DNA from 4 places in the Hymenobacter tibetensis genome. Region 1 is predicted to be linked to each of the others. Evidence: riboswitches for the same ligand, from Rfam matches in the RefSeq annotation. Region 1 holds a riboswitch; each other region holds the start of a gene.
What was found. A riboswitch is a leader RNA that binds a small molecule or an ion and turns the genes downstream of it on or off. The one in region 1 is predicted to bind S-adenosylmethionine.

Region 1 (5,308 bases):
CGCCGCTTTGCTCGTCAACTAAGATGAAAGCGCCGGTTACGCGGTTTTCGTGGTAGTTGTCAACGGCCAGGGGCACGGCGGTTTTGATGCGTACCCGCACGATGTCGTTGAGCTGCGCTGAATCGGCGGCGGCGCGGGCGAAAGTTTGCACGTTCACCTTATGCAGAATAGCCGGTATTGCCGCTTTTACCACGGCGGAATGGTGCTGCAACAGCAGTTTGCGACCCGGCCACAATGGCTGCTCGCTCATCCAGCACACGGTAGCTTCCAGTTCCCGCGTCAGAGTAGGCACGTGCTCCACCGGAATGATGGCGTCGCCCCGGCTAATATCCACGTCATCGGTGAGGCGCAGCACCACGGCTTGCGGCGCCGTAGCAGTTTCCACCTCTTGCTGATTGACTTCAATAGCCTCAATCGTCGATTCCAGGCCCGAAGGCAGCACCTTCACCCGGTCGCCGCGGCGGTATTGACCGCTTTGGATCTGGCCGGCGTAACCGCGGTAGTCGGGTAGGTCGGCGGTTTGGGGGCGGATAACATATTGCACCTGAAAGCGTGGGGCGGCATTGGCTGCTTCCACAGCGGCGGGCACGCTTTCCAAATGTTCCAGCAAGCTAGGGCCCGTGTACCAAGACAAGCGGTTGGAGCGTTTTACCACGTTGTCGCCGTGCAAAGCGCTGAGCGGAATAGCGGTAGCAGCGGGCAGTTGGAAATGGTCAGTGAGGGCGGCGTAATCAGCGGCAATCTGCTCGAAAATATTTTGATCGAAGCCCACCAGATCCAGCTTGTTCACGGCCAGCACAAAGTTGCGAATCCCGAGCAAAGCCGCTACCAGCGTATGGCGGCGCGTTTGCTCTACTACACCTTGGCGGGCGTCCACTAGCACAATGGCCAAGTCGGCGTTGCTGGCACCCGTCACCATGTTGCGGGTGTACTGCACGTGGCCCGGCGCATCCGTGATGATGAATTTGCGCCGCGGCGTAGTAAAGTATTTATAGGCGACATCAATGGTGATGCCCTGTTCCCGCTCGGCTCGTAAGCCGTCGGTTAGCAAGGCCAAATCCACGGTGCCTTGCACAGTAGGCCGGTTTTCCAGCGCCGCCAGCACATCCAACGACACCGAATCGGAGTCGTAGAGCAGGCGGCCAATGAGCGTGCTTTTGCCGTCGTCGACGCTGCCGCAGGTGATGAATCGGAGAAGGTCCATGAGGTGAAATTGTGAGTTTGTGAAATTGTGAGTTCGTCGTGCTGGCGAGGCGTGAAAGCAATTCACAACCTCACCCTTCACAACTTCACCACTTAGAAATAGCCGTTGCGTTTGCGGTCTTCCATGCCGGCTTCCGAAATGTTATCGTCGAGACGGGTAGCGCCTCGTTCGCTCACTTTGGCCAGCAACAAATCCTGAATGATGTCTTCCACGGTGCTAGCGTCGCTTTCCACGGCGGCCGTGCAGGTAGAGTCGCCCACAGTGCGGAATCGCACTTGCCGGGTCACGATTTCGTCTTCCTCGTCGAGCTGCAAGTGCTCGGATAAGCCCAATAGTTGGCCGCTCGGCAGCACCACGCAAGTCCGCTCGTGGCCGAAGTAGATGTCGGGAAGGCTGATGTTTTCGCGCTGGATGTAGCGCCACACGTCGAGCTCGGTCCAGTTGGAAATCGGGAAAACCCGCACGTTTTCGCCTTTCTGGATACGGCCGTTGTACACGTTCCACAGCTCCGGGCGCTGGCGCTTGGGGTCCCACTGCCCGAACTCGTCGCGGACCGAGAAGATGCGCTCTTTGGCACGGGCTTTCTCTTCGTCGCGCCGGGCCCCGCCGATGCAGGCGTCAAACTCAAATTCCTCGATTACCTCCAGCAGCGTGTAAGTCTGGAGCGGGTTGCGGCTCGGAAACTTGCCACCTGGCTCGCGTAGGCGCTGCCGCTTGATGGTGTCTTCCACGCTGCGCACAATTAGCTTCTCGCCTAGTTCTGCAGCCAGTTGGTCGCGGTAGGCGAGCACCTCCGGGAAGTTGTGGCCGGTATCCACGTGCACCAGCGGGAAAGGGAAGCGGCCCGGGCGGAACGCTTTTTCGGCAAGCCGCGTGAGAACGATGGAGTCTTTACCGCCCGAGAAAAGCAGCGCCGGCCGCTCAAATTGGCCAGCTACTTCCCGCAGGATGTGAATGGCTTCGGCTTCCAGCCGGTCGAGGTAATCGAAGGAGTGCGCACTCATGGTTTCTAGGATTTGCTGATGCGGCACCGGAAGGTCAAGTAGCATGGCTTTTGATGATTTCGGTGCCGGATAGAAGGGTCTGGAGCAAGCGCTCCAGAATAGTTATGAGAGGAGAATTAGTGCTGCTTTTCAACCGGCTCTACCACCGGGTCGGGCCCGTCGTGGTGGGCGGTGGTGGAGTGTAGGCCGCATTCCTTGGCAGAAAGGTCTTCCCACCACCAGCGGCCGGCCCGAAAATCTTCGCCAGGCTTGATGGCGCGGGTGCAGGGTGCACACCCAATGCTCACGAAGCCTTGCTTGTGCAGCGGATTCACCGGAATGCCGTTCGCTTGGGCGAAATCCACCGCTTGCTCCCACGTCCAGTCGAAAAGTGGGTGAATCTTGGTGAGGTTGTGGGCAGCGTCCCATTCCACCGGGTCCATGGTTTGCCGGTTCTGCGACTGCTCAGCCCGGATACCCGTTACCCACGCGGCTTGGCCCGCCAGCGCCCGGTTTAGGGGCTCTACCTTGCGGATGTAGCAGCACTCCTTGCGGTTTTCAACGCTTTCGTAAAAGCTGTTGGGACCTTTGGTGCGCATCAATTCTTCCACGCTTTCCTGGCGCGGGTGAAAGACCTCAATCGGCTGCTGATACTTGAGCAGCGTCTTGTTCCAGGTGGAGTAAGTTTCCTGAAAGTTGCGCCCCGTATCTAATGTGAACACCTTGATGGGTAGCTCGTTTTCAAAGATTAGATGGCTGATAATCTGGTCTTCCAAGCCGAAGGAAGTAGAGAAGACCGCCTTTTCGGGGAAGTGCTTGGCTACGAGGCGTAGCCGCTCCAAGGCAGAAGCTGACGGTAGCTGAAGGCGAAGGTCGTCCAGCACGGGAACGGCCAACACGGCAGAGGCTGTGGGCATGAAAAGAAATGAGAGAGGAATTTGCCGCGGCGGCAAGGGTCCAGCCGGAGGATAGCTTTGGAAGTGCCAGGATGCTCATGCACCGCTGAAACCAACCGAAAGCGAAAAGCGGAGTGTACGGATACGGGGTAGAGCTACGCGTAAAAGCGTATCAGCTCACCACATTCAGCGCACAAACCAAGAAAAAGAGAGGGGTGCGCTACTCCTAACAACAGCAACCAAAAGCCACGGTCATACAGACGGGGCTTGCCATGCCACAACACCCATGCTGTACAGCAGAGAAGGTGGCAGAAATGGCGGCAGTGTTGATGAAGCGTTTCACGGCAACTTGTTTTTATATGGTCAGGACTTGGCACCGTTTCGGATCATCCGATGGTTGCCGGCGCTTCGTCGAGCCTGTCTCTCCACGCCTCTGTATAAAAACAATCCTTTTGGGGGTAAAGAATTGATACTGCAAAGGTAGTGGCGGAAATTTTATACTTCCAAATTTATTTATTATTGCCTACTACAAGGAAGTGCCGCCTTCTGTTTTGGTGGCAGCATCTTGGTGGCCTTTTGTACCGGTAAATCTTGCTGTCAGACACAGGAAGCCCAATTATTAGTTCCTCCAGGGAATATGTACTTCGTTATAAGGCACTACTAGCTAATAGCGGATTAGCAGCTAAATGTGGTATTTCAATAACTTAAAACAACTAGGTCAGAGGGTAGAATCAATGCATCAAGCATTAGGACGCACCCGGCGAAGTGCCGTTTGCAGGATTTCTCGTACCTGTGGCTCTGCGTTAGTAGCTAGTAGTAGCCCACCGTAAAGCACCGTCAGCACCACTGAGCGTAGCAGCATCGTAACCAGCAACGAATGCATGAACGGCACCAACCACGCCACAACGCCCGCAGTAGCAGCCAGTAGCAGAATCAGCGGCACGCGCTTGTCGAAGGGCTGTAGCCCGAAATTGTGCCAGACAAACCAGGTACGTGCGATGTTGATGACCACCAACGAAACCGCAGCGGCCACTGCTGCCCCCGTTAGGCCCATACGCGGAATCAACAGCAAGTTCATAAGCACCGTAGCCAAAGCCAGCGACACGTTGAAAATCAAATCGTAACGGTAGCGCGGCGACGTAACGACAATGAGCCCATTGAGGCCGGTTATGCCGTCGAAGAGCCGGCCCGCCAACAGGATAAACACGGCGGTGGTGCCGGCAGCGTAGGCTGGTTTCATTTGACCAAATATGAAATCCAAATTCAGCGCGATGCCGAGTGCTAGATAGCAGCCAAGCACAGTGTTTAGGCGGGTGGTGCGCTGGTAGAAGTCGGCCATGCGAGGGAGGTCGTTGTTTTTCCAATACTCGGCTAGCAGCGGAAACGCAATCTTGTAGAGGGCACGAAACGGCAAAACCAGCGCCGTACTAATGAAAAAAGCGGTGCTGTAAATGCCCACCGCTTGCAAATCCAGCTTGGCACCTACCATCAGCGAGTCGATACTGGATATTACTACGCCCGACACGTTGCCTAACAGCGCAAACGCCCCGAAGCCAAGCATCTCGCGCAGCGGGCGCACCCGCAATACCGCCGATGTAGGTTGCAAGTGCAACTCGCCAATGGAAGCCGTGTAGACTGTCAGCAGCAAAGCAATGCCCCCAAGTGCGCCCACGTACCAGAGCACATAGCCGTGGAAATCAAGGTAACTACCAGCAAACAAGAGTGCCCCGGCCGTAACGAGCAGCCGCAAAACGATTTCCTGCGTGAAGGAAGAGAAAGCCGTGTGATACAGGGCTTTGAGGTAGGCGTCCTGTAGATTGATCAGCAAGACAAACAGGGTCAAAACCAGTCCCCAGGTGTAGTAGCGGCCTAGTAGCGTTGCGTCATCAAGGTACCAGTGCAGAACCAGGGGCCGGCCTAGCAGATATAATACCGTGATTAAAACAAAACCTAGCAGCGGCACTCCTAACAGAAACGGCAGGAACCCATGGTGCCCACTTTCTGGCTTGCGGAAATACGGGAAAAACCGCACGCCCATGTTGCCAAATCCAAACGCCGACACCTGCGCAAACATGGTAGCCAGCGCCATTAGCACGCTGGTTAAGCCTATCTGTTTCGGCTCTAGCACCTTCGGCAGCACCAACACCGTGTTCACAAAGCCTAGGCCCAAGCCCGCGTAAGAAATAATGGTATTGCGCAGCCCCTGCCGCTGAACTATGCCCAAA
Region 2 (5,308 bases), 2.3 Mb from region 1:
CAAACTCCTGCGCCGACTCGTCGTAGCCACCAAAGGCGTTCGGGAGGCCGGCGTTCGGGTAAGCCGAAATGTGCACGTCGGCAATGCGGCTCAATTCCTTCACGTACACCTTGAGCTGGTCGGCGCCGAGGGCGCAGTTCAGGCCCACGCTTAGCAGCGGCAAGTGGCGGATAGAGTTCCAGAACGCCTCTACCGTCTGCCCCGACAGCGTGCGGCCGGAAGCATCAGTGATGGTGCCCGAAATCATGACGGGCACCACGCGGCCGCCTTCATCGAAGAACTTCTGCACCGCGTAGAGAGCCGCCTTGGCGTTGAGCGTGTCGAAGATGGTTTCGATGAGCAACGCGTCGGAGCCGCCGTCAATGAGGCCGCGCACCTGCTCGTGGTAGGCGGTAGCCAACTCGTCGAAGGTCACGGCGCGGAAGCCAGGGCGGTTCACGTCCGGCGAAAGGGAAGCGGTACGGTTGGTGGGCCCAATAGCGCCGGCCACGAAGCGGGGCTTAGCTGGGTTCTGCGCCGTAAACTCGTCGGCGGCTTCTTTGGCTAAGCGCGCTGATTCGTAATTCAGCTCGTACACAATATGCTCCAGCGCATAGTCGGCCTGCGCAATGGTGGTGCCGCTGAACGTGTTGGTTTCCACCATATCGGCCCCGGCCGCAAAATACTCGGCGTGGATGCCTTTAATGATATCGGGCCGGGTCAGGCTGAGCAAGTCGTTGTTGCCCCGCAGTGGCTTGGGATGGTCAGCGAAACGAGTGCCCCGAAAGTCAACCTCCTCCAGCGGATGCCGCTGAATCATGGTGCCCATGGCTCCGTCGAGCACAAGAATGCGCTGTTGCAGGATGTCGTAAAGGGGGGAGTCGGGACAGTGCGTTTTCATAGTTTCTCCTTCGGAATGCAGTGTTGAACTAGCTCATCCAGAAAGAGAAATCTGCGGGCGCAGGTTCCGTACTTATCTTCTTCCGTCGAATTAAAAACAAGACGAAATGGGAGTTGGCACCTTGTTTTACTCAGGTTGCCAAGACGTCGTAGGGCCCAATCCCTCGGTCTTTCTGGATAAGTAACACCGCGAAGATACAGCAGGAAAGTAGGAATTTCAACTTACCTCCTTCGGGCCGCGCATTCGGCCTTTATTTGCTGTTTTACAGTAAGGAAACGGCTGGTTCCCCTGCTAGCTGTAGACTGAGCTTGCTCGTTGGTTGATTTCAGCCACGTAACTCGTTGAATATCATTTCTGGGCAAGCGTTTTTTCGGCACCTTGTCTTCGCGTCGTCCCAACCTAGCCCTAACCAAGCTATTCAGACTAGTGCTATGCCACTGCCCACCTTTCTCCGAGAAGCCTGTATACTAAGCTGCTTGCTGCTACTGGTTGGCCCGCTCTGGGCTCAGCAGACACCGCCCCTCCTGGGCAATGGCCTGCGCGGGCAGTATTACGAAGGCAAGAACTTCGAGAAGCTGGTGCTTACCCGCACCGATCCTGCCATCAACTTTGACTGGACGCTCGGGCCGGATGGCAACCGTTTTGTATCGCCGGGGCCGGGAGTGCCGGGCGAGTTTTTTTCAGTGCGCTGGACTGGCTATGTCTACGCCCCCGTGACGGGCGTTTACACGTTTCACATGGCTACCGATGATGGCATGCGCGTGTGGCTTGGCGGCCGCAACGTGCTGGACTCCTGGACCGACCAGCAGGCGACGCGGTACACGGTGCAGAGAAAACTCACGGCGGGCCGCTACTATTCGCTGCGGGTAGACTATTACCAAGTGAGGTGGTCTACCCGGGCAATGCTAGCGTGGCAGCTACCACCCCAAAATACTACCTCGCCACCAGCACTAGCTCAAAACGAGTTGGACGCTATTCCGCGCCGCTACCTCTACACCTCCTTACCAGCGTCAGCCAAGCCGCTAGTGGCCGCCAAGTCGTCCGTAGCACTCGTTTCAAGTAAATCAGTCGGCGTGATTGGTATAGTACCGGGCACACGGCCTCCCAAGCCAACCCCGATGCGCCTCAAGCCGCCTACCAACGTAGCGGAAGCCGTTGCGGCCTCTACGGTAGCCGCTGCTACGGCGGGCGTGGGGCTGCGGGCCACGTACTTCGCGGGCGCTGATAGAGGAGCCGGCGTAGTGACCAGAATCGAGCCTGTGGTGGAAGTGTCTTGGCGAAACCGGCCTCCCGTGCCGGGGGTACCCGCCCAAGGCTTCAGTGTACGCTGGACGGGCTACCTGCTGGCGCCAGAATCCGGCGTGTATGTTTTCCATACAGAATTCGACGATGCCCACGACGTCACGTTTGCCAGCGACAATGTGTTGAGCATGACGCATTTCAATAAAGAGATTTTCAACGCAACGCCGGTACCCCTCGATTTTGCCCAGCGGCTGACGGCCGGCCGGTGGTATCGTGTCAGTTTGGTGTATCGCCAAGTGGAAGGGGCTTCGCGGGCTGTGTTTGCCTGGACCCGCCCCAGCGCCACAAACCGCGACCCTGTAGTGGTGCCCCAACGCTATCTGTACCCCGATATTCCGCCGTCAGCTCCACCCGTTCCTGTTGCTACGCCTCCAGTAGCGGCAGCACGCCAGCCCCGCTCGCCGAAAGTTGCTCCTGCACCAGTAGTGCCCCGGCGGCCAGCCGTGGCGCGGGCCGTGGCGCCGGTTCAGCGGCCACGCCTTGCGGTGCGCCCCGTTGCTACGGATACTCTGCCTGACCTTAGGGCGCTGAGCCGCGGAGCTGCTGTAACATTGCCTAACTTATACTTCACCCAAAGCACTGCGGTGCTGCTACCTACCTCACGCCCCACCCTGAATGCCTTGGCGGGCATGTTACGCCAGCAACCCACCATGCGCTTGGAAGTAGCAGGCCACACCGACAACGTAGGAGATGCCGCCCTCAACCTGCGCCTTTCCGAGCAACGAGCCCGCGTAGTGCGCCAATACTTAATACAGCAAGGCATCGACTCCGCGCGGCTGGTGGCCCACGGCTACGGCGGCACCCGGCCCGTGGCCGACAACCGCGACCCGCAACAACGACCTCGCAACCGGCGAGTGGAAGTGGTGGTGCAGTAGCCTACCGCTCTAGCACCCACCCAGTGAAACCACCATTCTTGCGCTGCCGTGTAGGTTTTGTTTTGCGTAAGCTCCCAAATAAATGCTCGGTTAAGGCTTCTGTCCTTTTCGTTTAAATTATTGCTACCCGCGGAACCTCACACTATAACCCATGCGTATTCTGTATCTTACGAGCTTCCGGCATCCTTCTTATTGATTTCTACGCCCTTATCTTTTCTTGATCCTTTGCTATTTCGATTCAGGTATTTACTGCTTCTGTTAGTGGCTCTAGCCGGGGCTGGGCGCAGCGAAGCACAGCTGTTACTTCGTGGTCAAGTCACGGAGGCCGCTACGCAAAAGCCGGTACCGTTTGCTTCCATTTTTGTACCCGGCACCACCGCCGGTACCACCGCCGACGCCGACGGACGCTACCAGTTGAGTACCGCCCCCACCGATACGGTCGTGGCATCAGCTATGGGCTTCGCTCCTGTCAAGAAAGCAGTAAGCCGCCAGGCTGGGCCCCAAACCATCAACTTTGCACTGGGAGCCGGGGCGGTGTCATTGGGCGAAGTGGTGGTGCGGCCCACCGAAAATCCGGCCTATGCTATCATGCGCCGGGTGCAAGAGCGCAAGCCTCAGAACGACAAGCAGCGCCTCGATGCCTTTGAGTTCGACAGCTACAATCGCACGGAAATCAGCATCAACAACTTGCCCAAGCAAGTAAGTGGGCGCAAGGTGCTACGCGACATGATAGCCGTAGCCGACAGCTTGGGGTTGGAGCGCGGCGCCGATGGCAAGCCAGTGGTGCCCATTTTTGCCTCTGAGATGTTGTCGCGCTACTACGCCCACCAGCGGCCCCTGCGGCGGCGCGAGGAAATCAAGCGCAACCAGATGCACGGCATGGCCCCGCGCGAGGGGTCGGTAGTGTCCCAGATCATGGGGTCCTCGTTTCAGGACTGGGACTTTTATCCTAACTGGCAGCAACTATTGGGCAAAGACTTTATTTCGCCCATTGCCGACGGCTGGAAGTTCACCTACGAGTACGAGCTGCAAGATTCGGTATACATCGGAAAAGACTTCTGCTATCAACTGGCCGTGACGCCCCGCCGCTCGCAGGACTTGGCATTCACAGGCACCATCTGGATTACCAAGGATTCCTACGCGCTGCGTCGGCTCGATTTGCGGGTTAGCCCCGATGCAAACCTCAACTTCGTGGACAAGATTACGGTGTGGCAGGAACTGACGCCATCCAGTGCCGGGCCGTGGCTCCCGCTGCGCACCCGCGTGATGGTGAGCGTACGGCCTACGGGCAAGAGCACGGGCGTGGTGGCGCGCTTCACTACTGTCAATTCCAACTTTGAAGCGGGCAAGTACCACCCGCTGGAATTCTACGATTTGCCGATGGAAACGTCTGCGGATGCTTTCAAAGGCGACCCCGATTTCTTCGCCAAGAATCGGCCGGATTCGCTGTCGGTGCAAGAGCAAACCACTCTCACTGTGCTCGACACCGTACGCCAGCTGCCAGCTGTTCGCTCGTTTTTGGAAGTAGCAACCGTGGTGGTTAGTGGCTACTACCGGGTGGGCAAAATTGATGTAGGGCCGGTGCTGGCTACGCTTGGCTACAACAACATCGAAGGCTTACGCCCCCGCATCGGTTTTCGCACCACGCCTGATATCAGCCGTAACTGGATGGCCCGCGTGTACTTGGCGTATGGCCTGCGTGATGGGCGCTTCAAGTACGGCCTACGAACCAACCACATCCTCGACCGGCGCACCTGGACCACCATTGGCTTCGAGCACCGCCACGACATCGACCAAGTGGCACTGCTCGACAACGACTATGCGCTGGAGAATCCTCTGTTTGAAGCTGCTGCCAGTGTTGGCAACATCAACAACGGCCGGCCCCTGCTGCGCGACCTCACCTCGGTGTCGTTTCAAACAGATTTGTTCCGCGGCTTCACCCAGAAGGTTACGCTCCGCCAGCAGCAGTTTCGCCCCCTTTATCAGTTCGCCTATTACACCAACGAACCCCAACTGGGCGCCCCTACCAACGATAATTTCGGGGTTTCGGAGGTGGTGCTGGAGTCCCGCTACGCCCCCGATGAGGTGCTGGTGCAGAGCCAGACCCAGAACTACCGCTCGGCCATCGGCCTTAAAAAGCTGCCGGTGTTCACGGTCCGTTACACCCTGGGGCTCAACAAGTTTTTGGGCGGCGACTTCCAGTACCACAAACTCAACCTGCTGATAACCCAAAGCGTACGCCTCGGCCAAC
Region 3 (5,308 bases), 1.8 Mb from region 1:
CCGGTTCGATACTGAGTAGTCTTGCAACGAAACTTGGTTTTCTAGTTGCGTACCCGCCAGCCACTGCTGGTAGTTTTTGTAGCCCGCAGCCGAGCCTTGCACGTTGGTGATGCGCTCCAGTTCCTTTTTCACTTCTTGCTCGGTGTTGCGCACAATGGAGTAGGCGGCCACGCCAAACTTCATGCGCGGCAACCCCAGCTTTTCGCGTCGCTCGCTCAAGTCCTGAATGCGGCGGCCGATGGCTGCCGGGTCGTCGCCGTGCATAACGTAGCCGTCGCACTGAGTGGCAATCAGGTTTTTGGCGGCTTCCGATTCGCCGCCCGCGTACAGGAATGGCCGCGGGCGTGACACTGGCTTGGGCTGCAAAATAGAGTCCGTCACTTTGTAGAACTTGCCTTCGAAGGTGAAGTGGTCTTGCTTCCAGAGGTTGTCTACTACGTGCAGCCACTCAGCCGTGCGGGCGTACCGGTCGTCGTGCTGCTCGAAATGCACGCCGTACTTCTTGGCCTCATCCTGCCACCACGACGATACCACATTCAACGACAGCCGGCCACCACTGATGTGGTCGATGTTGGCGGCTTGCTTGGCCAGCAACGCCGGCGAGTGGAACGTAGGCCGCACAGCCACCATCAGCTCTATTTTCTTGGTAACGGCGGCCAAGGCGGCGGCAGTGCTCCACGCATCCAGCGAAGGTGCTTCCTCGCCTTTGATGTCGTTGAGGTTTAGCTCGGCAATCAGAGACAGGTCGTAGCCCAGGTCTTCGCTACGCTGGGCCAGCGTTTTCACGTAGTCCCAGTCGGCGCGCATGTTTTCGTCTTCTACATTGCGCAGCCACCCGCCAAAAACGGGCATCCAATATCCGTATCTCATGGCTACGCAACGAGGTGATGAGGATCCGAGGAAACAAGCTCAGCAACAGAACCAGCAGGCAATTGCGTTTCCAGATAATCTACGAAGCGGGCGTAGGGGTCGAAGCCCACTACGTTCACGGCATCAGCCACGAAGTTGGATAAGGCGTTGATGTCGTAGAAGAGCACGTCGCCGGTGCGGTCATCAATCAGGTACTCGATACCCCCCACATCGATTTTGGCGGTGGCCACGATGCGCTCCACGGCCTCAATTACTTCGGCTGGGGGCGTAAATGCTTCCACTTGAATGCCTTTCTTGGGCGCTTCCGTCAGGCAGAACTCTGCTGACTGCTCTTCCGGAATCTGGCAAATTTCAGCGGGGCACAGGTTGAAGCTTTCGCCGGTGGTATACACCTTCATAGCGTACAAAAACTTGCCGTTCAGCGTCTCGACGCGGTGAATATTGCCGCCGCGGGGCGTCACGTACTCCTGCACCAAGGCAGTTTGGTCGATGCCTAGGTCGATTTGGTTGGCTTCAACGGCAGCTTGCACGCCTTCCAGCGTATCGAAGCGGATAATGCCAGCACCGCTACCACCAATGTTCACCTTCACCACAATGGGGAACTGCAGTTGTTGAGCGGCATCCGCAATGCGCGAGGCGTGGTTCACGACAAACGACTTCGGGTACTTCAACCCCAGCGAGGCAAACAACGAGAGTTGACGGGCTTTGTTGGTTTCGATGCTGGTAGCTACCGTACCGTTGATGATGCGGACGCCCAAGCGCTCCAGATGCGTGGCAAAGCCCGCCGTATGAAAAATACCCTGGCCGTGGCCGCGCAGATAAGCCGAAGAACTCATCCGGTTCACTACCAGCGCGTAGCGGCTCTCGGTTTCCGAGGGGTCGAACAGGTGGTGAGCAGCGTCAATCTTTTCGTAGGGGAGCCCCCGGCGGTCTAGCTCCGCAAATAGCGGCTTGAACCACTCAGGATGTTCGTAATAGATGCCAATTGGCTTGGAGGAGACAGACATGGAGAAGAGAGGGTTGAGAGAACAAAGAATCAGGAAAACAGCGCAGCCTTATAGCTGCGCAAACAACAGAACTACTTAAGGGAGGGTTGCACTACGCAGTAATTACCAAGCTACTAGCAAGGCAGAACCAACCGTAACAGACAAAGGCGGAATGCAGAAAGGAACGGCAGGCAGTAGCTTACGCCGCACATTTACCAGCTAGAGGTGCTTAAAGCACTTGCCGCGCCACGAGGCCAAGTGTACTGGCCAGGCATGCCCCAACACACGACGGGTAACGCGAGGAAATGGTACCAGCAAAAACGCTTGCTACTTGCTGCCTACACCTGCTCAACAACAGCAGCCACAACACCCATGCTGTACAGCAAAGACGGTAGCGAAAGAGGCAACGGTGTTGATGAAGCGTTTCACGGCAACTTGTTTTTATATGGTCAGGACTTGGCACCGTTTCGGATCATCCGATGGTTGCCGGCGCTTCGTCGAGCCTGTCTCTCCACGCCTCTGTATAAAAACAATCCTTTGGGGTAAAGAATTGATGGGACAAAGGTAAATCTACCCTGCCGAGAAATCAAATAAGAGAGTTTGCCAAAGCAACGAGTGGCCACAGCCTACCCTATTTCCCACAGCTCGTTCCAGGAAGTGGTGCGGGCAAGGCTACAGAGGTTTTTCTGCCCCAGCCAAGGCGCTGGCTTGCCTTTTGGCGGCACAGCAGTGGCTACCTGTACGCAGTTTTGGCCGAAGCGCCCGTTGAGCTGATCGAGCTTGCGCATAAGCGCAGCCGATTGCGGACGCGTGGTTTCGGGCAATTGCTCGAATAAGCTGAGTTGCGTCTGCCCTTGGTCTTCTAAGCCATCCAGAATAACACCCGCTTTCTTGTATACCAAGCCCGGCCGCCAGAGCTTGCCTAACAGCATACGCGCTGCTCGCACCAGTTCGGTGGTGTCGTTGGTGGGAGTTGGGAGCGTGAGCTGGGTGGAATAGGTGTAAGGCGGTGGCGTCGGCCCGAAACGGTTTTGACTGATAAAAACCGTCAGGATATAGGTCTTTGAGCCTTGCGCGCGCAACTTGCTCGCCGCACGGGAAGTGAAGCTCGCCACGGCGCCCAGCAAATCGTCGAAGTGCGACAGGGGCCGGCCGAAGCTACGGGTACAGGCAATGCTCTTGCGTGCCAGCGTACCATCTTCACTTGGGTGCAGCTGGTGGCACGGCTGCCCCTGAAGTTCTCGCACCAGCCGGGCGCCTACCACGCCTCCCATGTGTTTGCGGGCCCAGGCTTCCGAGCAACGCGCCAAGTCGGCGGCCGTGACAAGGCCCAAGTCGCGTAGTTTCTGGCCGTATTGGCGGCCAACGCCCCACACGTCTTCCACGGCCACCTGATTGAGGGCCCACCACTGCTGCTCCCCCGACGCAAGCATTGCTACCCCGTTGAGCGCTGGGTGCTTCTTAGCTATGTGGTTAGCCAGCTTAGCCAGCGTTTTGGTGGGGGCAATGCCGATGCACGTAGGAATATGGGTGCGCTGCTTGACCTGCTTGCGGATTTCCTGCGCAAACTCCAGCAGCTTGGGTTGGCCCTCGTAGCCGGCTTCCATGCCGTGCAGCCCCAAAAAGGCTTCGTCAATCGAATAAATTTCCACTTCGGGCGCAACGGACGCCAGGTAGCTCATTACCCGGTAGCTCATGTCGCCGTACAGCGCGTAGTTTGAGGAGAATACCTGCACTTGGTGTTCCTCGATAAGTGGCCGTGCCTGAAAAAAGGGAGCCCCCATCTTCAAGCCCAGGGCCTTGGCCTCCGCGGAGCGCGAAACGATACAGCCGTCGTTGTTGCTGAGCACTACCACCGGCAACCCCACCAACCGGGGCTGAAAAGCCCGCTCGCAGCTCACGTAAAAATTATTACAGTCGACGAGAGCGAACATGGTCTTGCAGCTTGCCGTTGATAAGCTCGGTGATGACATGCGTGACAACGCCCCAGATTTGGGCCTGATCCGGCGCTGTGATTTGGAGCGGGTCGTAGTGCGGGTTGTCGGGCACGAGCCAGTAGAACTGCCCGCGCTTCTCTAAGCGCTTCACGGTGAACTCGCCTTCTACGGCCGCCACTACCACGTTGCCTGGCTGCGGCTTCAAAGCACAGTCCACGGCCATCAGGGCGCCATCCGGAATGTGGGAGGGTGGGCCGTCCATGCTGTGGCCCTTCACTCGCGCCAGATAGGTGCAATCAGGATGAGGCAGCAGAATGGTGTTCAGGTCGATCCGCTCACCGGTTCGGCTGTTGTCGGCGGGGCTAGGAAAACCGGCGGGCACGGGCGTTTCGCACTCAATGAGCCAGACCGGATGACGGGCAATATCAAGAATGTCAACGATGCACATAAAACTGAAATTGATGGCTACAAATAACGAAGTTTTACTAATTATGTTGGCATATTATCAACTAAATAAATTAGTACAACAAAATATGTAATAGCTTTCCCCTGATATTCTCACTTGCTTTTCTTGGCTCGTGCACCAACAAAAAACCCCGCTACTCTGAGAGCAACGGGGTTTTGTTGAGGTAGTAGCTTCTGCTTTCTAGGAGTTACAGAAGCGGTAAAGGCTTAGAAGCCGTTCTCAGTGCCATAGGTATAGCTGGTGCCAGCGTCGCCTTCGTGCAGGCCCGATAGGGCGCCACGGTACACCGACTCGTTGCTGGAATTCCACTTCGACTGGTTGGGCTTGCTCTTAGGATTATAAGGCGCGTAGATGTCGGAAGAAGACTTCGACTTCTTGCTGCGCAGGGCCAGCCAGCTTAAGCCGCTTACTAATAGGGCACCACCTACCACTTTTTGCGTAGTGGACAGGCTGTTTACTTGGGCGGCGGCTTTGCTACCGAAATCTTTCAACGACTGAGGAAGCTGATTCACGTTCTTCATCAGCTCTTCTTGGTTCAGCCACGACTTGCGCTGGGTGTTTTGTGGCTGGCTGCTCTCAGCAGTGGAAGCCGATGCAGATGGTTGGCTGGTGGTCGTCTCGAAAGAATCGTCGCTGGCGGTGCCTAGGGCTGCGGCTGTATCGGTGAGGCTATCGTTGGCCGACAAAGAAGTAGCACTCAGGTTGCCTTGATTTGCGTGATGTTGCTTAGCCATGATTCGGGGGGAAAAGAGTAAAACGAAGGGAAAGTCCGGCTAGTCAGCGGCTTTCGTGCGTGATTATTCGTTGGAAGTGCCGTTCGGGTTACGATTTAGGTGATATGATTTTCAGCAGTGAAGCTCAACATAACCCTGCTACGGTTGAGGCAGTAAGCCCAACAGAACCACATCCATCAATCCCCTCCCCTACTATGTCGCACGACCCTAATCTTTCTGTCGCTCTTATTACCGGCGCTGCCAATGGCATCGGCCAAGAACTTGCCCACCTTTTCGCCAAAGACAAATACCAGCTGGTGCTGGTTGATAAGGACA
Region 4 (5,308 bases), 2.7 Mb from region 1:
GTGGAAGGCCCGTAGTGCTACGGGATGATTATATAGACTTTGCAGCAAGTGAATGGGCCGGCAGCGCATCACTACAAATAGCTAGCGGGCTGAGCCGAAACAGCTCAACCCGCGCTATTGTGGGATGGAAGGAGCGGCTCCCTCTCTCACAAAAAAACCGCTGTTCCACCCACGTACTGCACCTGCTGGAAGTGCCCCGCCGTCCTCTCACGACCGGCAGGGCCTACCCTCTCACTAGACTTCCAGCACGGCAGCGTGTTCCACTTCCTGTTCCGGCAATTTGTCGCCCGAAGCGTCAGCCGAATCCACCGACGCAGCATTGCGCACCGCATCGAAGGCCTGCTGCAAATCAGCCTGAATGTCTTCGAAGTGCTCGATGCCTACCGACAAACGCAGCAGTGTTGGCGTTACGCCCGCCGCGCGTTGCTCCTGCTCAGACAGCTGCTGGTGTGTAGTGGCCGAAGGCTGAATGATGAGCGTCTTAGAATCGCCCACGTTTGCCAAGTGGCTAACCAGCTTCAGGTTATCGATAAAATGCGTAGCCGTATCCTTGCTGCCTTTGATGGCGAAGGTGAGGACCCCGCCCGCACCGCGCTTCAGGTACTTCTGGGCCAGCTTGTTGTACGGGCTGCTGTTCAAGCCAGGATAATTAACGGCTTCTACCTGCGGGTGCTGCTCCAGCCAAGTGGCAACACGCAACGCGTTTTCCACGGTACGCTCCACCCGCAAGCTCAGCGTTTCGAGACCTTGGAGCAGCAGGAAGGAGTTGAACGGGCTCTGCGACGAACCGAAGTCACGTAAGCCTTCTACCCGGGCCCGAATAATGAAGGCAATGTTGCCAAACGGTCCGCCTTTGCCGAACACATCGTTGAACACCAAGCCGTGGTAGCCCTCGCTCGGCTCCGTGAACTGCGGGAACTTGCCGTTGCCGAAGTCGTACTTGCCGCCGTCCACAATCACGCCACCGATGCTGGTGCCATGGCCACCAATCCATTTCGTTGCCGATTCCACTACGATGTGTGCTCCGTGCTCCAACGGGCGGAACAAGTAGCCACCCGCGCCGAACGTGTTGTCTACTATCAACGGCAAGTCGTGCTTTTCAGCAATGGCTGCAATTTTTTCGAAATCCGGAATGCTGAAGCTTGGGTTGCCGATAGTCTCCAAGTAGATGGCCTTGGTTTTCTCGTCGATTAGCGCCTCAAAAGTCTCTGGCTTGTCGCCGTCGGCAAAGCGGGCCTCAATGCCCAAGCGTTTGAAAGCTACTTTGAACTGATTATAAGTGCCGCCATACAGGTGCGAGGTGCTCACAAAGTTGTCGCCAACCTGCAGAATGTTGTTGAGCGCAATAAACTGCGCCGCCTGCCCCGATGATACTGCCAGTGCCGCGACACCACCTTCGAGGGCCGCAATGCGCTGCTCGAACACGTCGGTGGTGGGGTTCATCAACCGCGTGTAGATGTTGCCGAACTCCTTCAACGCAAATAGGTTGGCCCCGTGCTCTGCGCTTTTGAAGACGTAGGAAGTGGTTTGATGAATGGGAACAGCACGCGAGCCGGTGGTGGGGTCAGGCTGTTGGCCAGCGTGGAGTTGCAGAGTCTCGAAATGAGGAGTTGGAGCAGACATGATACTGTTGATTTGAGAGTGTATGGTAGGAAGAGGGAGATGTAACTTGCTGATCAACAACACAAAAACGTGCGGTGAGGTGTGCCCTGCACCAGCCGAACGCGCTAGCGTAGGGGTGGCAGAATGTAGCACAGGGGCCTAAGGCGTACCGGTGCTGCTAAGCGGGCAACAAAAAGGGGAGGGGTGCCGGAGCCGTCAGACGACTAACAACAGCAACAACAGGCGCTACAACAGCAGCGCATTCGCATTCGAGGGGCCGGAGCTGCGGCAGACGAAACACGAAAACCCATCGGCAAACCGGCGCGTGAGGCGGCTTGAGCAGATGGGGAGAAGAAGGCGGAATTCGAGTTATTTTTCATGGTACTCAACTTATCTCTCCCGCCGGTAAATACCGGGTCGGGCAGGAATTGGCACCTTTCGCGTCAACGAAGGTTGCCAGTGGGTCAGGGAGCCTGTTCTCTCGCCACTTCTGTATAAATTCTGAAAAACTGCCCCACCGGAAGCGGGGGAGTACCTGGTTGGTGATGCAAATGTAAAACCAGATTTGATATACGCAATACAAACGCAAACTATTTTTTGTTTTCGATCAGCTGATTTTTACTAGATGAAATTGGATGAATGCAATGGCTGATATAGTTGAAAATCAGTTGCATAAACGCATGGCGAATAAATAACGAGCGACTAGGAGATACTATTGCTCCGCCTTGTCTCTATGCTAAGTGCTTCATACAGGAGCTTATTTCCGGAAAATAAAGGCGTAAAAAAAGCCGCTCCTGAAGTGGAGCGACTTTTATAATATATCCAAGAGTGAAATGCTCTAGATTTTCGGTAGGGTCAACACTTGGCCTACTTCGATATGATCGGGGTTGGAGCCAATGATGGATTTGTTGGCGTCGTAAATCTGGTGCCACTTGGCAGCATCACCGTAGTGGTTCTTGGCAATCTTAGACAGCGAATCGCCGCTTACCACTGTGTAGGTCTGGCCTTGGGCAGCAGCGGGCTGCGTAGCTTGGGCAGGGTTGCCAAAGAAATCGGTAGCTCCGCCCGCAGCAGCAGGTTGTACGGGCTTTTTTTCGCCTTCGTTCGAGAGAAAATCAAACAGTCCCATGGTCGTGCGTTGGTTAATGGTGAAAGCAGAACGCAGCTCATCTGTGTGCAGTTGATGGCCACGGTGTCAGGCCTCATACGCTGGTGCAGACAAGAAGTTCTGCCTAGGTTAACTTAACCGTAGTAAAGCTGAACATCTTACAGAAACCCGCCGTAAGAGGCGCAAGACCGCATAGGCTTGTGCCTTGCGGTGATGTTGTACTCTCTCCCAATTTCAACCAATTCGCACATCTCATGAAAACGATGCCCTCTCCCTTTCGCTATTTGGCCAGCCTGTTGATGCTGCTGGTGCTGTTCACTTCTGCCTGCGGTAGCAAAGAAGGCAAAGTAGAAGGCGTAAATATGCTGTACGGCACAGAAAGCAAGATCTGGAAAACAGACAAGGAACTGGATGCTACCGGCGACAAAGTGAAGCAAACCGATACTCAGGAAGACGAGCGTATCACTTTCTTCGCCAACGGCCAGTACAATATGACCTCGCCCCAGGGTGCCGTAAACGGCAAATACACCTTCGACCAGGCCGGCAAAACCATTGCCATGACTCCCGATGGCTCGACTACCAGCAACTCGTTCAGCGTAGTTACCCTCACGGACGACAAACTGACGCTGAAAAGTGCTGAAGGTGCTGAACTACGCCTCGAAAAAGAGTAACACTGACAGCCGCTACACTTTAGTAGAAACAAAAAGCCTTTCCACCACGGTGGAAAGGCTTTTTTATTGACTATGAATTCCGGTAGCACTGTTGGTAACAAGCACCGTGAGCTAGGGCTGCCCGCTACGACTGCATAACTGTTTCCGCTTTGCGCGGACCGAATATCCGCGCTATCCAGCGGGGCAAGAACACGGCGCCGAGTACTAGGTACATATAGTACGTAACGAGGCGGTAGAGTAGTACCATGAAGTTGGTCATGGTGGGGGTGCCGATGAACTTGCCGAAAAAAGTAGGAAAAGCCCCTTCGGCAATGCCCGCGCCGCCGGGCGTAATAGCAATCAACAGAATAACTTTATACGTCAGGTTTCGGCCAAAAATCAGCCAGAACTCCGGCCACGTCACATCAATAAAGGCCGAAATCAGGCAGCCAATTACCAGGTAACGAGCGGTCCAGACAAAGGCCGTGCTCAGGGATGCCCGCAGCCAATACTCCCAGCCGTTGCCGCGTAGCTCAGCAGAAGCCAGCACCATTTCGTTGCCCATTTTGTAGGCCTTGCTCCGAAAACGACGAATGCCACGAATGGAGAACAGCCGTACCAGCAGCCGCTTCACCGACTGCGGGTTGAAGAAAATGGCATACATCATCAGCAACGCGTACAAGCTCACGAATACGTAGCTGGTAATGAAGCCAATACGAAGCGTGGTTACCAAGCCGCCTTGCAGGGCTTCGTGCGGGTACAGGGCATCACCCCCAATCCATACCACCAGCGGCACGGTCAGCATATAGTACATGTTGTCGAGCATGGCAGTGGCCATGATGTAGGCCACTGATTTGCCGAGCGGAATACCTTCTTTATGTAAGAGCAGGGGAGCCACGGCAGTACCGCCCACCGCCGACGGCAGCACGCAGGACGAGAATTCCCAGATCATAATGACGTCTAGGGATGCTCGCCAGCTAAGCACGCGTTGGGTGAGGTAGCGGATGCGGTAAACGTAGCCAGCATCACGGGCTACCAGCACCACCAGCATCAGGAGAAGCCAGAGCGGTTTGGCGTTGGCTAAGGGAGCCAAGTCGCCGGGTTTGTAGCTGCGCCAGAACATAAATCCAACCACACTCAGCCCAATCAGCACCGGCAAGACTATCCGCGAGGGGCGAAGCTTATCCAGGAGTTGTTGGTCTTCAGTTTGTTGCTCAGCAGAGGGATGAGGCATGGGAATGCGCAGGAATTGTAGGTCAAAAGTAGGTATTATAGCAGGCAGGGCGTTAAAGAAGCGGTAATTAAGAACGATTTACGCGCTGTGCTTTTGCTAGGTACCTAACGGAAAGTTGTTGTGTTGGCGTGTTAGTTGCGGGTCGACCCAGTTTACAAACCACATGTGAGCTGAACCGCTCAAACAGAAAACCCGTAACTTTGGGTATCGTACGCAACGAGCAGCCGGGGGTATATTAACCTTTCTAGCTTATTGGCTGTTACTTTATTCCCATCTGCTTCCTTTATACATGATTGTCGAACCTGGTGAATTGCTGGCGGCCATAGACTCGCCCGACGACCTGAAAAAGCTCAGCCACGATCAGTTGGTTCAACTGAGCCAGGAGCTACGTCAGTTCATTATTGATACGGTTTCGATTTACGGGGGGCACTTCGGCGCTTCGCTTGGCGTAGTGGAACTAACCGTAGCACTGCACTACGTTTTCAATACGCCCTACGACCAGCTGGTGTGGGATGTGGGCCACCAAGCCTACGGCCACAAAATTCTGACGGGCCGCCGCGACCGGTTTCCAACCAACCGCCGCTACAATGGCATGTCGGGTTTTCCGAAGCGCAAGGAAAGTGAGTACGATGCTTTTGGTGTAGGACACAGCAGTACCAGCATTGGTGCCGCCCTCGGCATGGCCGTAGCTTCCGACTACAAAGGCGAATTCGA

Region 2: linked by a shared signal. The riboswitch ahead of metH (methionine synthase) and the one ahead of MTX78_RS09115 (phosphoadenylyl-sulfate reductase) in region 1 are both predicted to bind S-adenosylmethionine.
Region 3: linked by a shared signal. The riboswitch ahead of MTX78_RS02135 (ATP-grasp domain-containing protein) and the one ahead of MTX78_RS09115 (phosphoadenylyl-sulfate reductase) in region 1 are both predicted to bind S-adenosylmethionine.
Region 4: linked by a shared signal. The riboswitch ahead of MTX78_RS20170 (O-acetylhomoserine aminocarboxypropyltransferase/cysteine synthase family protein) and the one ahead of MTX78_RS09115 (phosphoadenylyl-sulfate reductase) in region 1 are both predicted to bind S-adenosylmethionine.

What each region holds. Positions count from the first base shown of each region.
Region 1 is NZ_CP094669.1:2,295,191-2,300,498, forward strand. It holds gene MTX78_RS09105 (sulfate adenylyltransferase subunit 1) at 1-1,204, opposite strand, end outside; gene cysD (sulfate adenylyltransferase subunit CysD) at 1,297-2,208, opposite strand; gene MTX78_RS09115 (phosphoadenylyl-sulfate reductase) at 2,325-3,104, opposite strand; SAM riboswitch class I at 3,436-3,527, opposite strand; gene MTX78_RS09120 (lipopolysaccharide biosynthesis protein) at 3,823-5,307, opposite strand.
Region 2 is NZ_CP094669.1:43,053-48,360, reverse strand. It holds gene metH (methionine synthase) at 1-880, opposite strand, end outside; SAM riboswitch class I at 950-1,063, opposite strand; gene MTX78_RS00215 (PA14 domain-containing protein) at 1,357-3,057, shown strand; gene MTX78_RS00210 (DUF5686 and carboxypeptidase-like regulatory domain-containing protein) at 3,319-5,308, shown strand, end outside.
Region 3 is NZ_CP094669.1:529,423-534,730, reverse strand. It holds gene MTX78_RS02140 (LLM class flavin-dependent oxidoreductase) at 1-870, opposite strand, end outside; gene MTX78_RS02135 (ATP-grasp domain-containing protein) at 873-1,877, opposite strand; SAM riboswitch class I at 2,295-2,386, opposite strand; gene MTX78_RS02130 (Y-family DNA polymerase) at 2,483-3,790, opposite strand; gene MTX78_RS02125 (LexA family protein) at 3,768-4,241, opposite strand; gene MTX78_RS02120 (hypothetical protein) at 4,466-4,993, opposite strand; gene MTX78_RS02115 (SDR family NAD(P)-dependent oxidoreductase) at 5,188-5,308, shown strand, end outside.
Region 4 is NZ_CP094669.1:5,007,947-5,013,254, reverse strand. It holds gene MTX78_RS20170 (O-acetylhomoserine aminocarboxypropyltransferase/cysteine synthase family protein) at 235-1,623, opposite strand; SAM riboswitch class I at 1,990-2,103, opposite strand; gene MTX78_RS20165 (LysM peptidoglycan-binding domain-containing protein) at 2,441-2,731, opposite strand; gene MTX78_RS20160 (hypothetical protein) at 2,974-3,381, shown strand; gene MTX78_RS20155 (lysylphosphatidylglycerol synthase transmembrane domain-containing protein) at 3,506-4,594, opposite strand; gene dxs (1-deoxy-D-xylulose-5-phosphate synthase) at 4,884-5,308, shown strand, end outside.